DNA from 2 places in the Hyphomicrobium sp. DMF-1 genome. Region 2 is predicted to be linked to the other one. Evidence: riboswitches for the same ligand, from Rfam matches in the RefSeq annotation. Region 2 holds a riboswitch; the other holds the start of a gene.
What was found. Region 2 has a riboswitch for S-adenosylmethionine ahead of PE058_RS02015 (O-succinylhomoserine sulfhydrylase). Riboswitches for the same ligand answer to the same signal wherever they lie in the genome.

Region 1: linked by a shared signal. The riboswitch ahead of metX (homoserine O-acetyltransferase MetX) and the one ahead of PE058_RS02015 (O-succinylhomoserine sulfhydrylase) in region 2 are both predicted to bind S-adenosylmethionine.

The regions. Positions count from the first base shown of each region.
Region 1 covers NZ_CP115706.1:644,430-647,645, forward strand. The annotation lists gene PE058_RS02890 (hypothetical protein) at 1-398, shown strand, start outside; gene PE058_RS02895 (hypothetical protein) at 438-734, opposite strand; SAM riboswitch at 979-1,057, shown strand; gene metX (homoserine O-acetyltransferase MetX) at 1,132-2,352, shown strand; gene metW (methionine biosynthesis protein MetW) at 2,352-2,984, shown strand; gene PE058_RS02910 (class I SAM-dependent methyltransferase) at 3,092-3,216, opposite strand, start outside.
Region 2 covers NZ_CP115706.1:452,392-455,607, forward strand. The annotation lists gene argE (acetylornithine deacetylase) at 1-204, opposite strand, end outside; gene apaG (Co2+/Mg2+ efflux protein ApaG) at 254-661, opposite strand; gene PE058_RS02015 (O-succinylhomoserine sulfhydrylase) at 798-2,015, opposite strand; SAM riboswitch at 2,165-2,243, opposite strand; gene PE058_RS02020 (2'-deoxycytidine 5'-triphosphate deaminase) at 2,347-3,216, shown strand, end outside.

The sequences.
Region 1 (3,216 bases), 190 kb from region 2:
CCTACTTCGGACGGGCGGTGCTCGTGGGGTCCGCGGCGAGCGCGGGCGGGGGTGGTGCGCTCGGGATCACGGGGCTCACCGCGTCCAAGTCTTCCTTCAAGTTCGTGCGGAGCAACCCGAGCGAGCCGGAGGGTGAGATCGAGGTCGCGTATGCGGACGGCGCGCCCCGTGGGCTCACCTGCACCGTGGAGGCGAGCTATCGGCAGGTTCTGGAGTATGTGAAGTTCGACAGCGGGTGCCGAAAGGTGTCGTTCAAGTTCCTGCCGGCGGCAGATCTCTGGGCGAACTGGAACTACCTCGAAGGCTACATGGTGTTTTCGACCACCATCAGCTCAGCCTCTGGCGGCCATTGGGAAGGCTCCGCCAGCGTCTATTTTTCCGTCAATGGAACGACGTGAGAGATAGGCAATGCCGCAGAGCCGATCCGGCTCCGCAGCTCACTGCATATAGGGGCTGTCGCCGCCGTGCGGCGCGTTCGGCGTGGAGAAGAAGAAGCCGTTGTCGAACGGGCCGGCGTTGGTCTGAGCCTGGACGGTGGGGTCCACGAAGCGGCGCGTGTTGGTGCCCTGCAGATACTTGTAGGAGTATCCGCCACGACGGGGCGCCGGACGAACGACGCCACGCAAAGGCTTCTCTTTCGCATAGGCCTTCTGGGCGAAAGCCGGCTCGGAAGCGACAGGCACAGCGAGCAGAGCCGCGGCCACGATCATTTTGAAGAGACCAAGAGTTTTCATAGCTCTAAATTAACCCAGGTTGGGGGTGCATGTCGATGTGGGGCGGTGGTCCTGGTCTTCTTTCGGCCGCCGGGTGTGGCTTTCAGAACCTCCGGCGGGGCGCGTTCTTACCCAAGCTCGCCCTACCATCGGCGAGCCGGGATTTAGGATTAGTTAACGCTGTTACCCAGGGCCGGTTCCCGGCCGGCGACGTGCGTCATCCCCCCGGCCTTGACCGCGGCGGGCAAGCTCCGATATTCAGAATGTCTTCGCTCGTGGTGATTTGGCCGGCCGGCTTGCAGCCACGTTAAATAAGTCGCTAAATGGGCCGTCGCACACCCGATATTTCGGTTGGGCCGGCCTCAGGTCAGGGCCGGTGTCGAGATCCCGTCATGGACGGGTCGGGAGTGCGCAAGGCATGGGCACGTTTTCCGCGTCCGAAGGGGCTGACCGTTCCGGCGAACCCAGGGTAGAGGCGCGGCTTTCCGAGGTAAGCCGTCCCTCCAGTCCGACGGTCGTGTTTCCCGAAGACAAGCCCTTGCGGCTCGAATCCGGCCAGCTGCTCGCGCCGCTCTCGATCGCCTATCAGACCTACGGCACCCTCAACGCCGACAAGTCGAACGCTATTCTCATCTGTCATGCGCTGACGGGTGACCAGCACGTGGCCAGCCGCCATCCCGTGACCGGCAAGCCCGGCTGGTGGGAGGCGCTCGTCGGCCCGGGCAAGCCGGTCGATACGGATCGCTTCTTCATCATCTGCCCCAATATCCTCGGCGGCTGCATGGGCTCGACAGGGCCTGCCTCCCTCAACCCGAAAACCGGCAAGCCCTACGGTCTCGACTTTCCTGTCATCACCATCGGCGACATGGTGGATGCGCAAGTGCGCCTCATCGACCATCTCGGAATCAATCAGTTGTTCTCGGTGATTGGCGGCTCCATGGGCGGGATGCAGGTGCTGGAATGGGTGACGCGGCAGAGGGAGCGCGTGGCGACGGCCATTCCGATCGCCACGGCGCCCTGGCATTCCGCGCAGAACATCGCGTTCCACGAGGTCGGGCGGCAGGCCGTGATGGCCGATCCGGATTGGCGTGGCGGCAACTACTACGAGGACGGCGTCGTTCCCAAGAACGGGCTCGCGGTGGCGCGCATGGCGGCCCACATCACGTATCTCTCGGAGAAGGCGCTCCAGGGCAAGTTCGGGCGCAATCTCCAGGACCGCGCGGCGCGCTCGTTCTCGTTCGATGCGGATTTCAAGATCGAGAGCTACCTGCGCCACCAGGGGTCTACGTTCGTCGATCGCTTCGATGCCAACAGCTATCTCTACATCACGCGCGCCATGGACTACTTCGATCTCGAGAATGCGCACGGCGGTAAGCTCGCGAACGCTTTTGTCGGGACGAAGACGCAGTTCTGCGTGGTGTCGTTCACGAGCGACTGGCTCTATCCGACGCGCGACAGCAAGGCCATCGTGAAGGCGCTCAACGCGGTTGCCGCTAACGTGAGCTTCGTCGAGATCGAGAGCGACAAGGGCCATGACGCATTCCTGCTCGAGGAGCCCGAGTTTCACGCCACGGTGCGCGGCTTTCTGACGGCGGCCGCGGCCAAGCGCGGCCTCGCCGCCTACGCGAGGGGGATCTGATGCAGAAAGCGGTTCCTTTCGCCGGTCAGCAGCGCGCAGACCATCTGCTGATCGCGGAAATGGTAGCGCCCGGGTCGCGCGTGCTCGATGTGGGCTGCGGGGACGGTGCTCTCCTCAAGCTGCTCGCGGAGACCAAGGGCGTCGATGGGCGCGGCGTCGAGCTTTCGCGCGAGAAGGTCAATCTCTGCGTGAAGCACGGGCTCTCCGTGATCCAGGGCGACGCCGACCGGGATCTGGCCGACTATCCGGATCAGGCCTTCGACTACGCGGTTCTGTCGCTCACCATCCAGGCGACGCGCGATCCGAAGACGGTGCTCACCAATCTGTTGCGCATCGGGCGGCGGGCCATCGTGTCGTTTCCGAACTTTGGACACTGGAAGATCCGCGCGCAGCTTCTGTTCACGGGGCGCATGCCGATGACGCCCAATCTGCCCGAGCCCTGGTACACGACCGCGGACGCGCATCTCTGCACGATCAAGGATTTCGTGGATCTGGTCGCGCTGGTCGATGCGGAGGTGGAGGAAGGAGTGGCCTTCAACAGCAAAGGCGAGCGGCTGCCCATACGCCGGTCGCTGTCGCTGCAGAACCTGCTCGGTGAAAAGGCCGTGTTCAAGTTGAAGCGGCGTGGCTAGCTCCAGGTCTCTAATGAGACCGACGAGTCACGTTTCGGACTGACGGGTCCGAAGCGATCATGGTTCGGTCCTCTATCCGTAAGCTGGGCGAGGCGTGTCGATCTGCGTCAGCGGGCCGTGACGAGGTTGCGGAACGCCTTGGCGCGTGCGGGCTTGCCGTTGACCGGGGCCACGATCTCCTTGCGCGCCTCCACCATGAGAACGCCGCCGAACCTCGGAGACATCCGCGTGC
Region 2 (3,216 bases):
CACACCCTCGGGGCCGACGGTCGCGAACAGAGAGGCTTTCTCGCCGTCCTCGGTCGGCACCAGATGCGAGGTGATGCCGTGCCCGGCGAGATAGCTCTCGACGAAGGCGATCAGGGCGCGGTTCGATTTGTGGCTGGTGGTGTCGAAAGCCACGAGGCGCGTGGTGAGATCGATGGCGGAGGAAAGAGGCGCGGCGATTGGCATGGGGGAGCGTCAGGTTGCGGTGTTATCGGGGTGGCGAGGACGGGCAGGGTCAGTTGACGCTGCGCGTCGCGTAGGGGCTGTCGAGCGAAAAGGCGGGAATGGCCACGTCGAACAGGCGTCCGCTTTCGTCGGTCATCTGGTAGCTGCCGACCATGATGCCGGACGGCGTCGAAAGCGGGCAGCCGGAGGAATACGTGAAGGACTGGCCCGGCGGAATGACGGGCGTCTGCCCGACGACGCCGGGGCCGCGCACCTCGTCCGTCTTGCCGCGCGCATCGGTGATGCGCCAGATGCGGCTCTTGAGCTGCACCGTGTGTGCGCTCTCGTTGGCGATCTCGATCGTGTAGACCCAGAAGAAGTAGCTCTCGTCGGGTGTCGACTGATCGTCCGAATATTCGGGCGTGACGCGGACGCGGATGCCGTGCGTCACCTGCTCGTATGGGGTCTCATCGGTCACAAGACGGGTCCGCCTTTTGTTTGGCTGAGCTTTACCATGGCAGGCGGCGTTTGCGTCAACGAGTTTAGGCGCGCGCGCCGGAGCGCGGCCGGCGTCATCGAGCCGGTGCCGCGTTCCCGTTTGTCTGACGCCCCCCTCAGCCTCCGCGTGCAGCTTTCACGGCCTGATCGAGGTCTGCCAGCAGATCCTGCTCGTTCTCGAGGCCGACCGAGAGACGCAGCATGCCGTCGGTGATGCCGAGCTCGGCACGCGCCTCGGGGCCGATGCGGTAGTGGGTGGTGGTCGGCGGGTGGGTGATGATGCTCTTGGCGTCGCCCAGGTTGTTCGAAATTTTGATGATTTTCAGTGCGTTCTGAAGGCGGAACGCGGCTTCCTTGCCGCCTTCCACCTCGAACGCGATCATCTGTCCGCCGCCCGTCATCTGTTTCTTGGCGAGGGCGGCCTGGGGATGGTCGTCGCGGCCGCAGTAGATCACGCGGCTCACGCCTTTCGTTCCGGCGAGTTGATCGGCGATCACGGCAGCCGAGCTGCTCTGCGCCTTGACGCGCAACGGGAGCGTTTCCAGGCCCTTGAGCATCACCCAGGCGTTGAAGGGGCTCAAAGACGGGCCGGTCTGGCGGATGAAGTCCTGCAGGTGGTCGGTCAGGAACTTGTTCGAGCAGAGCACCGCGCCGCCGAGGCAGCGGCCCTGCCCGTCGATGTGCTTGGTCGCCGAGTAGACGACGACATCGGCACCGTGGGCGAGGGGGCGCTGCAGCATCGGGGTGGCGAAGACATTGTCGACCACGGTCGTGACGCCGGCCTTGCGGGCGATGGTGGAGACCGCCTCGATGTCCACGAGGTCGAGCGTGGGGTTGGCGGGCGTCTCGAAGAAGAAGGCCTTGGTGTTGGGGCGCAGCGCCGCCTTCCAGGCTTCGATGTCGCGTCCGTCGATCAGGGTCGCGGCGATGCCGAAGCGCGGGCACAGGGTCTCGACGATGTAGCGGCAGGAGCCGAACATGGCGCGGGCGGCAACCACGTGGTCGCCGGCTTTGAGGAACGAGAGCAGGCCTGCGGTGACGGCGGCCATGCCGGTGGCGGTGGCGCGGGCGACCTCGGCGCCTTCGAGCAGGCGGATGCGCTCCTCGAACATGGCGACCGTGGGGTTGCCGAAGCGCGAATACTGGAAGCCGGGGTCTTCGTTCTTGAAGCGGGCCTCGGCCTGCTCGGCAGAGGCATAGACGAAGCCCTGCGTGAGGAAGAGGGCTTCGGACGTTTCACCGAACTGCGAGCGGAGCACGCCGCCGTGAACGAGTTGCGTTTCGGGGCTCCAGCTCTCGGGATCGGCGGTGATCGGCGTCTTCTTGTTTGCCATGGGAGTGTCCTTCGCGCGCGGCGGGCGTTGCACCCGCTCGATTGGAGGCCGATGACGGCGCGCCGATCCGATTGGCCCGGCACGATCACGGCCATGAAAAAACCCGGCTATCCTCCCCGCTGCCATGAGCCAGGGCGGACCTCAAGCCGGGTCTCGCGCATGGGCCCTCTTTAGCGAGTTGTTTAACGTGGCTGCAAGCCGGCCGGCCAAATCACCACGATCCGCCCGTAAGCACAGGCTTGGCGGGCGGATTTGAGCGGGATTAGACCCTCCGGGCTCTTGGCGTCAAGGGGCGCTTCGTCTAGAGCGTGCAGGGACAGGAGTTAACCCGATGCCGCAAGATCCGAAAATCGCCGAGCCGGAGCCGGATTTTCCGCTTGGGGCGGCCGTGTCCGACGGCATCTTTCCGGTGCAGACCATCCGGGCGCTGATCTCGGCGGGCGGTCTCACGGCGGCGCAGCCGTTCGAGACCGGCCAGATTCAGCCCGCCAGTGTAGACCTGCGGCTCGGGCCGCGCGCCTATCGCGTGCGGGCGAGCTTCCTGCCGGGGCCGGGCGGGGTGGTCGCGGACAAGCTTTCCGATCTCAAGCTGCACGAGTTCGACATCGAGAATGGCGCGGTGCTCGAGACGGGGTGCGTCTATGTGGTGCCGCTGCTCGAAAGTCTCGCGTTGCCGGAGAGCATTGCCGCTTCTGCCAATCCGAAAAGCTCGACGGGCCGCCTCGACGTGTTCACGCGCGTGATCGCGGATGGGGTCTCCGCGTTCGACCTCATTCCGGCGGGATACAAGGGGCCGCTCTACGCCGAGATCTGTCCGCAGACGTTTCCTATTGTGGTGCGCAAGGGCTCGAAGCTCACGCAGCTTCGCTTCCGTCATGGCGATCCGCGCGAGACGGACGAAGGGCTTCAGCGGCTGCACGCGGCGGAGACGCTGGTCTCAGGCGCGCGCGCCGACATTCACGACGGCATCGCGCTCTCGGTGGATCTTGCGGGCGACCGCGACGGGCTCGTCGGCTACCGGGCCAAGCGGCATACGGGCGTGGTGGATGTGGACGCGCCTGGGGCCTGCGCGATCGCGGATTATTGGGAGCCGGTGCGCGCCGACAGCCAGCGCCGCCTGATCCTCGATCCGGACCAGTTCTACATTCTGGCTTCGAAGGAGGCCGTGCACATTCCTCCCACACACGCGGCCGAGATGATG